One region of the Streptomyces sp. NPDC048295 genome, then DNA from elsewhere that is predicted to be linked to it. Evidence: riboswitches for the same ligand, from Rfam matches in the RefSeq annotation. Region 1 holds a riboswitch; the other holds the start of a gene.
The links. Region 1 has a riboswitch for cyclic di-AMP ahead of AB0D53_RS15445 (LysM peptidoglycan-binding domain-containing M23 family metallopeptidase). Riboswitches for the same ligand answer to the same signal wherever they lie in the genome.
Positions count from the first base shown of each region.

Region 2: it holds a riboswitch for cyclic di-AMP, as region 1 does, so the genes downstream of both, AB0D53_RS31145 (C40 family peptidase) here and AB0D53_RS15445 (LysM peptidoglycan-binding domain-containing M23 family metallopeptidase) in region 1, are expected to answer to the same signal.

Region 1 covers NZ_JBEZLL010000009.1:4,944-9,512, forward strand. Annotated here, with positions in the region: gene AB0D53_RS15435 (tyrosine-protein phosphatase) at 1-254, opposite strand, end outside; gene AB0D53_RS15440 (alpha-galactosidase) at 480-2,576, shown strand; cyclic di-AMP (ydaO/yuaA leader) riboswitch at 2,874-3,030, shown strand; gene AB0D53_RS15445 (LysM peptidoglycan-binding domain-containing M23 family metallopeptidase) at 3,034-3,969, shown strand; gene AB0D53_RS15450 (SGNH/GDSL hydrolase family protein) at 4,159-4,569, shown strand, end outside.
Region 2 covers NZ_JBEZLL010000026.1:6,241-10,809, forward strand. Annotated here, with positions in the region: gene AB0D53_RS31125 (8-amino-7-oxononanoate synthase) at 1-44, shown strand, start outside; gene AB0D53_RS31130 (DUF397 domain-containing protein) at 37-243, opposite strand; gene AB0D53_RS31135 (helix-turn-helix transcriptional regulator) at 271-1,131, opposite strand; gene AB0D53_RS31140 (ATP-binding protein) at 1,336-1,767, shown strand; gene AB0D53_RS31145 (C40 family peptidase) at 1,907-2,380, opposite strand; cyclic di-AMP (ydaO/yuaA leader) riboswitch at 2,384-2,570, opposite strand; gene AB0D53_RS31150 (hypothetical protein) at 2,963-3,271, opposite strand; gene AB0D53_RS31155 (ATP-dependent Clp protease proteolytic subunit) at 3,280-3,915, opposite strand.

The DNA.
Region 1 (4,569 bases):
CCGGGCAGCTCCACGTCCAGACCGTCGAGCCGACGGTCGGCGGCGTTGCGGAAGTCGAAGATCGTGTGCAGACCGAGGCCGCCGAGGAAGGAGGCGTCCTCGGCGGTGGCGTGTGCCAGGTGACCACTGCGGAAGAGCCGCCCGTGCCGCACCCGCCGGCCGTCCGCGGTGGGCAGCCCGCCCACATCGCGGAAGTTGCGGACACCCGCCAGCTCGGGTTCCGTCGACGGTACCTGCGGCAACTGCTGCGTCACAGCGACTCCTGGGGTGTCCGGTGCCGACGCGGGTCGTCGGCGAGGCGACTTCCGCGACGATACGACATTGGTTCCTCAGGCAATCATCTCGGCCTTTCCCTGTCGATACCCGGGCGAACTCCGTTGCCCGGGCGGTGAATCCGCCCGGTGAATTCCTGGCAAGTCCGTTGCCCACGTCCCAACGATGGTCGATGATGTGCGGAACTGTTGGAATGTGGGGATGCGATGATCGAGACGGGCAACACCGGCCGGACCTGGCTGCTCACCGGGGCGAGCAGCAGCTATGCACTGCGGCTGACCGGACAGGACGAGCTGGTCCATCTGCACTGGGGGCCGAGGATCTCCCTCGCGGCGGCCGAGGCGCTGGCCGCCGCGCCGGAGCTCCCCTTCAGGGCCTTCGAGTCCCATCTCGACGGCCGGGAGGAGTATCCGGTGGAGGGCGGACCCCGGTTCGTGCGCCCGGCGCTCTCGGTGCGTACCCCCGAGGTCCGGGGCACCGAGTGGGCCTTCACCAACGCCTCGGTGGACGGGGACGAGCTGCGGCTCGGCTTCACCGACTCCGTGCACCGGCTCGCCCTCACCCTGCACTACCGGATGCGGGACGACTCCGACGTCGTGGAGCGCTGGGCCACCGTCGCCCATGCGGGACCGGACGGCCCGCCGCTGGAGCTGCTGCGCGCCGACGCGGCCGCCTGGTCGCTGCCGGCCCGTGACGGCTGGCGGCTGAGCCGGCTGCATGGACGCTGGGCGGCGGAGTCGCGGCTGGAGCGGGCGGAGCTGCTCCACGGCGAGAGCGTCGTCTCCAGCCGGCGCGGCCACACCGGGCACCAGTACCTGCCCTGGGTGGCCCTGGACGCCGACGGCGCGGCGACGGAGGAGAGCGGTGAGGTGTACGGGTGTGCGCTCGGCTGGTCCGGCTCGTGGCGGATCTCCGTGCAGCGGCTGCCGGACGGGCTCGTGCAGATCACCGGCGGCGCCGGCTACGACGACTCCGGACTGCTGCGGCTCGCACCGGGGGAGTCGTACACCACACCCGTGTTCGCCGGGCTGTGGAGCGGCCAGGGGTTCGGCGGTGCGAGCCGCGCCTGGCACGCCTGGCAGCTGGCCCATGTGATCCCCGACGCGGAGCGGTCGCGGCCGGTGCTCTACAACTCCTGGGAGGCGACGGGCTTCGACATCTCGCTGGACCAGCAGCGTGCCCTCGCCGTGCGCGCCGCCGCGATGGGCGTCGAGCTGTTCGTGGTGGACGACGCGTGGTTCGGGCGGCGGACCAGCGACCGGGCCGGGCTCGGCGACTGGACGCCGAATCCGGACCGCTTCCCCGACGGGCTGAAGCCGCTCGCCGACGAAGTGCACGGGCTCGGCATGCAGTTCGGAATCTGGGTCGAACCGGAAATGGTCAATGCCGACAGTGATCTCTACCGCACGCACCCCGACTGGGTGCAGCACTTCCCCGGGCGGGCGCGGACGGAGTACCGCAACCAGCTGGTGCTCAATCTGGCCCGCCCCGATGTGCAGGAATACCTCTGGGAGCAGCTGGACACGCTGCTCTCCGAGACGCCCGTCGACTATGTGAAGTGGGATTTCAACCGTTGCTTCACCGATGCGGGCTGGCCGGGCGAGGAGTACCCGCAGAAGCTCTGGATCGAACATGTGAACGCTCTGTACGCGCTGATCGACCGGCTCAGGGCCGCGCATCCCTCGGTCGCGTTCGAGTCCTGTTCGGGCGGCGGTGGCCGGATCGACCTGGGGATCCTGTCCCGTACGGACCAGGTGTGGACCTCCGACAACACCGATCCGCTCGACCGTCTCGCCATCCAGGAGGGTTTCGGGCACATCCATCCGGCCCGGGTGATGGCCGCCTGGGTCACCGACAGCCCGAACCACCAGCTCAACGGCAGGGTCAGCTCGCTGCGCTTCCGTTTCGTGAGCGCCATGGCCGGTGTGCTCGGGGTCGGCGGGGACCTCACCGAATGGAGCGAGGAGGGGCTGGCCGAGGCGCGGACCTGGGTGGAGCTCTACAAGAAGATCCGGCCGGTCGTGCAGCACGGCGCGCTGTACCGGCTGCGCGAGCCGCGCGGCGGACTCGGTGCGGTCCAGTACGTCCACGGTGAGGAGGCCGTGGTCCTGATGTGGCTGGAGGCGCAGCGGTACGGGGAACGGCCCCCGGCTCTGCGACTGCGCGGGCTCGACCCCGCGGCGACGTACACCTGCCTGGACACGGGGGCCGTGCACCACGGTTCGGCGCTGCTGCACCAGGGGCTGCACAGCGGACTCCGGGGGGATCTCGACGCACGGGTGCTGCGCCTGCGGAGGGTGTGACAGAAGGGGCATGTCCGTAATGCGAGCTTTTGCCTGAACATCGCCCGTTTGTACGGGAGATGATCGCCGCCTCGTGAGCGGGATCATATCCGTGACGGTGTGTGGCGACAGGGAAGTCGGGCATTCCGTGCGCCGTGCGGAAAGCCAAGATCCGTAATCCACGGAGGGTGACCGGAATTCCGCGCCGATTTCCCCGGCGCGGAATCCGTGATGGAACCCGCCGCTTGTTCTCGTCGTCCCGACTCGCTTACGGTCACCGTCAATCCGGACGGACCGCCTAATCCTGCCGCCGCCCGGAATTCGTACCCACTCATCGCGTGGCAGGAGCGGGGGAACCAGGTAAGTCGCCGACCGGAGAAATCCGGCCGGCTCGGGGTGAAGTCGCACTCGGTGCGGCCGGGCATCTCCAGCCCGAACCCGACAGCTCACCTCGCAGGCGCCGGAGAGGAAATACGTCATGCCCATATCGGGTAAGCACCGCCGTACGAAGATCGGTCCCGTCGCCCGTGGAGTCGCCGCGGTCGGCGCCGGTGGCGCCGTCATCGCACTCCCGCTGCTCGGCGCCACCGGTGCCCACGCCGCGGAGCAGGCCGCCCCGGCCGCCGCCCCGCAGTCGGCCACCGCCGCCACGCAGGCCCAGCCGGTCACGCAGAAGCAGGCCGCCACCACGACGTACTCCGTCGTCTCCGGCGACTACCTGTCGAAGATCGCCGCCGAGCACAAGATCAAGGGCGGCTGGCAGCAGCTGTACCAGGACAACCGCAAGGTCGTCGGCGAGGACCCCAGCCTGATCTTCCCGGGCATGAAGCTGACCCTCGGTGCCAAGGCGGCCGGCAACGCCGCGCCCACCGGCGCCGGCACCGGCTCCGCCCTCCCGTCGAAGGCGCCCTCCGCCGCCGCGGCCGCTGAGAAGTCCGCCCCGGCCAAGTCCGTGACCGCCGCTCCGGAGACCAAGGCGGCCTCCGCCCCGGCCGCCAAGAGCAGCAGCTCCGGCTACGTCCACCCGGTCCCCGGCAACCACACCACCAACTACCGGGCCTCCGGCTCCAACTGGTCCAGCGGCAGCCACACCGGTATCGACTTCCCCGTCGCCACCGGCACCAGTGTGAAGTCCATCACCTCCGGCACCGTCGTCGCCGCGGGCTGGGGCGGCGCGTACGGCAACCAGGTCGTCATCAAGCACGCCGACGGCCACTACTCGCAGTACGGCCACCTGTCCTCCGTCTCCGTCTCGGTGGGCCAGGGCGTGAGCGCCGGCCAGCAGGTCGGCCTCTCCGGCGCCACCGGCAACGCCACCGGCCCGCACCTGCACTTCGAGGTCCGCACCGGCCCGGCGTACGGCTCGGACATCGACCCGATCGCCTTCCTGGCCTCGCACGGCATCTACGTCTGAGCCGAACGGCCGGGCAGCTGAGCGACACAGCATGACCTGAGCGACACAGAAGGGGCGGTGCGCGGCGGCGCACCGCCCCTTCTGCTTATTCCCCCTTTACCAAAACCTGACCGGGTGGTCTATCTCACCACCCGTCAACCCCTTATTACGGTCGCGTAGGTCACATTCGGCGGTGCAGGATAAGCGTTTGTGGCAGACGATTCGAGAAAAAACCAACGTGGCGTCAACAACGGACAGGGCGTCATCGGGTCGTACGCGGCGATTGGCGACAGCTTCACCGAGGGAGTCGGCGACCCCGGCCCGGACGGGACCTTCGTCGGCTGGGCGGACCGTTTCGCGGTACTTCTCGCGGACCAGCTCCCGGATTCCGATGCGGCGGCGGGCAGCGAAGGCTCCGCGCACGGCAATTTCAGGTACGCCAATCTCGCCGTACGAGGACGCCTCCTCGACCAGATCGTCGAGGAGCAGGTGCCGCGCGCCAAGGAGCTCGCACCCGACCTGGTGAGCTTCTGTGCGGGCGGCAACGACATCATCCGGCCGGGCACCGACCCCGACGACGTGGCCGAGCGCTTCGAGCGCGCCGTCGCCGAGCTGACCGGG
Region 2 (4,569 bases), on a different contig from region 1:
CCACCGCCGTGTCGGTCGTTCGGCGGACCGCTCCCGTCAGCTGACCGGAACCCGGTGGAGACCGCCGACGAACGAGGTCCAGGCCGCCGCGGAGAACCACAGCGGGGGCCTGGACACATCCTTGGAGTCCCGCACCGCCAGCCGCCCGTCACCGAACGGTGCGGCCTCCACACAGTTGTTCATGCCCGTGCTGCGGCTGCTGCGCCGCCACCGTAAGTCGTGCTGTGCGAGGCGATCCGACATGAGGGCCTCCCTCGGGCGCTCCGGGGTTCACCGACCGCCGCGGTCGATCGCGGCGATGAGGTCCAACGAGTGCTCCGGCGACAGCGCGTGTGCCTGCATCGTGCGGAAGGCCGAGCTGTACGCCTCAAGGTCTTCTTTCCGCTCCAGATAGAGGCTACTCGTCAAATGGTCGAGAACGACCACATCCAGATCAGAAGTGTTCGGAAATGAGAAGATAACGAAAGGCCCGGTGAGGCCGGCGTAGCCGCCCATCGAGAACGGCAGCAACTGAAGTTGCACATGGGGCAGTTGAGCCACCCGGGTCAAATGGCGCAGCTGCTCCCGCATCACCCGGCACCCGCCGACCTCGCGCCGCAGCACCGCCTCGTCGAGCACCGCACTCAGCCGCAGCGGCGGATCGGTCCGCAGTACGCCCTGCCGGGCCAGCCGTACCTCCACCAGCGAGTCCAACTGGCCCGCGGGCAGCCCGTCCAGCGATGCCCGGGTCACCGCACGCGCGTAGTCGGCGGTCTGCAGCAGCCCCGGCACCACCGAGGTCTCCAGCGTGCGCGCGGTCCGTGCCTGGGACTCCAGGCTGATGAAGTCGCGGTACTGGGGCGGGATCAGGCCGCGATAGGCGTGCCACCACCCGGTGCCGCCACCGCCCGCCGAGCCCGCCAGCGTGGCCAACAGGTCACGCAACCGGGCGTCGTCCACGCCGTACGTGTCCAGCAGCCGGGTCACGTCGGCCGGCCGCACCCCGCTCGCTCCGGTCTCGATCCGGCTCACCTTCGACTGGTGCCAGCCGAGTATCCGCGCCGCGTCCCGACTGGTCAGTCCCGACGCGTGGCGCAGACCCCGGAGCTCCTCCCCGAGCTTGCGGCGTCGAACCGCAGGGCCGTGCTGCATCCGCGGCCTCCCTCCCTCTTCTGCCGAGCGGACAGTGTGCCGCCCGCATACGGTCTTGTGTGGCAGGGTTCACCGCATTGAGCGACAGATATATGCATATCTTGGTGGATCGCCGTTACAGGGGGCAGCATCAATGGCAATCTGGTGCGAAGCGCAACCCGGACCGATCGCGGGTCCGTCCGGGTGGGAAAGGGACGGCTCGCCATGGCAGACCATCAGGAAGCAAGCGTCACTCTGCCGAGCGAGCCGGTCTCGGTCTCGGCGGCCCGCAGGTACGTGGACCGGGTGCTCGGCGAATGGGGTCCGGTCGCCGACACCGATTTCACCGACAGCGTCCGGCTCATCGTCTCGGAGCTCGCGACCAACGCCGTCCAGCACACCTTCGGGCAGTCGCCCACCTTCACCGTGGACCTCCGGCTGGAGCGGGAGGAGCAGCTCTATCTGGGAGTGACGGACAGTCATCCCCGCTGGCCCAGGCGGCTGCCCGCCGCCGTTCAGCAGGACAACGGGCGCGGCATGGTGATCATCAGGACCCTGGCCAAGGAGTGCGGGGGACGGCTCACCGTCAGTCCCACCGCCGACGGCGGCAAGACGGTGTGGATCGCGCTTCCCTGGAGCGTCCCGGTGCAGAGCTGACCGACGTGTCGCGGTGACCGTCCGTCCCCGCGGGCGCCCGGCTTCCACTCCGGCCCCGCCCCCGGACCCGCGGCGCCCCGGCCCTGCCCGGCGGAGCACGGCCGGGGACGCGGCCCCGGTCCGCCGGGCAGGACCCGTCTCAGCGGACCCGGCCGTAGTAGACGCTCCTGGTCCAGATCTTCTCCAGCCGGACCACCGAGCCGGTCCTCGGCGAATGCCAGATCTTTCCCTTCCCGGCGTAGATGCCCACGTGGTAGACGCTGCGGCCGTAGTGGAAGAAGACCAGGTCGCCGCGTTGCCTGTGCGAGGCCGAGATGTGGCGGGTCCTGTTGTACTGCTGCTGGGCCGTGCGGGGGAGCTTCTTGCCCACCTTCTTGAACGAGTAGAACGTCAGCCCCGAGCAGTCGAAGCGGTTGGGGCCGGTGGCCCCCCACCTGTACGGCGATCCCTTCTTCGAGGCCGCGATGTTGAGCGCCTTCATCGACAGGGTCGCCGCCTGGGCGTCCGTCGCGGCGCCCGGGGCGAACATGGTGGTGCCGACAGCGGCGAGAGTCAGAACCGAGGCCGTTCCGGCCCGGACGAGCAAAGACGGGACATGAACCTGCGCAGTCATGCGCAACCCTTCGTCAGCCGCCTGTGAAGGATGACCTGTCGGGTTCGGGCTGGCGAAGTTGCCCGGCCGCTTGCGGCGGCTTCACCCCGAGGGTCGACCGGTGTTCAGGCCGACCCGTTGTGCTCGGGTCCTCCACTCCTGCCGATCCACTTCTGTCGACCAGTCATCCGGGCGGCGGCAGGACTCGGCGTCCGCCCGGACCGCCCCGCCGCGGTGGCGGGGGCTTGTCGTCCCAGGGATCTTGACTCACGGACTGCCGGATTTCCGAGCCGAAACAGGGATATGTGAGGCTCCTCACGACTGATCCGTTCGGGTGGGCATGGTGCTTTTCGAGGCTCCGGCGGTGAATCCGACCGGTGTCGTACCAGGGGCGGAAGGCTGGATTCCGATCACGGGCCACTCGGAAAACGCAAGTTGAGCAGTCCCCCGTGAGGGGGGCTTCCTACGCCGAACGAGCGAGGAATTTCGATTGGACCGTCGGGCGTGTCGGGTACGGGAGTTGGGTGACGGCCACCGGGTGCCGGACGCCGGGGCAGGGGGAGTTGGCCCGGCCCCGGCGAGCACGCGGAGCGCGGAAACCGGTCAACTCGGCGGTGCGGGGGGTACGGTGACGCGCCCGGCCCGACGCTCCCCGTCCAGTACCCGCAGCGCCCGGGCGAGCGTCGTGGCGTGGATCTGCGCCTCCCCGCGCTCGTGCATCGACGCGAGCGCGTCCCGTAGCGCGCCCGCGTGCGATACCAGAGCCTGAGCGGCGCGAAGGGCGCCGTAGGTGTCGCTGCCGCGGGCCGGGTTGATCCGCCCGACCTGGTCGAGGACTTCGAGGTAGCGGTCGATGAACTCCCCCTCGGCGCGCGTCAGTGCGGGAAGCGGTGGGAACTCCGGTGGCCGCATCGGCGGATTCACCTCGTGCCGTGCGGAGGGGATGAGGACTTCCGGCTCTCCAGGACGTGGTCCACCAGCCCGTACGCCTTGGCGCCCGCCGCGTCGAGGATGAGGTCGCGCTCGATGTCCTCGGTGATCTGTGCGGCGTCGCGGCCCGTGTGACGGGTCAACAGCGTCGTGAGCATCGCGCGGACCCGTTCCAGCTCCTGGGCCTCGATCTCCAGGTCGGACGGCTGGCCCCGCATCGGTTCGGCGAGCTCGGGCTGCCGCACGACGACCCTCGCACCGGGCAGTGCGTGCCGTCGGCCGGGAGCGCCCGCGGCGAGCAGCGCGGAGGCGCAGGAACCGGCCTGGCCGAGGCAGTAGGTCTCCACCTCGCACGTGAGGTACTGCATCGTGTCGTAGATCGCCGACATGGCCCCGAACGAGCCGCCGGGGGAGTTGATGTAGAGCGAAACGGGGCGGTCCGGGGCGTCGTGCTCCAGGTACATCAACTGTGCGATCAGATCACCTGCCGCCGCGTCGTCGACCGGGGTGCCGAGGAAGACGATCCGTTCGGACAGCAGCTTGGAGTACGGGTCGAGGGTGCGGGTCCCGTTGGTCGTGCGCTCGGTGAACTCGGGCAGTACATGACGGGCGGTGGGACGGAACAGCATGGCGATGCCTCTCCTCCGGGGACCGTGCGGCTCTGCGTGGTCCCTTCACGGGGTCGTGCCGACTTCCGTGAGAAATGTACAGGACGTACAGAAGCTTGGTGTTGGCTTGCCCGGCCCATGCGGCGAGGAAGGCGTCCGGCACGCCGTTGACGGCAAGAGACGTGAGGCACGGGTGGCAGGCGTCGTGGAGCCGGACCTTTCGCAGCTCCAGCTTCCGCTGCAAGGAGTACGCGGCCTCACGCAGGTGACGGGTCGTGAGCGGCCGGTCGAGGTCTTGGGCCGCCGAGGGGCGAAGTCCTGTGCAGGCTCGGCCTCCACGCCTGCGGGCGCCGACAAGGAGCCGGGCGGCCACGGGCTCGACGTGTTTCTTCGTCGGTTCATCCAGGTCCTCGGCCGCGATTCCTCCTGCCGGGGAGGCCTTCTGTCCGGTCAGGCCCGCACGGTCATGCTCCCGTCATGGATCAGTGAGAGAGCGTGTGGGACGACGACGCCCTGCCGGCGCGTTCCGGCGAGGCTTCGTCGCGCAACGGGCTACGACGTCGTGACGCATGCGGCACCGGCGCCGTTCCGCTCCGGCTCTTTGCTGTCAAGCACCCGTGGCGAGGATGCGGTGACGATGCGAGTCGAGCGGCCGGAAGTCTGGCTGAGAGC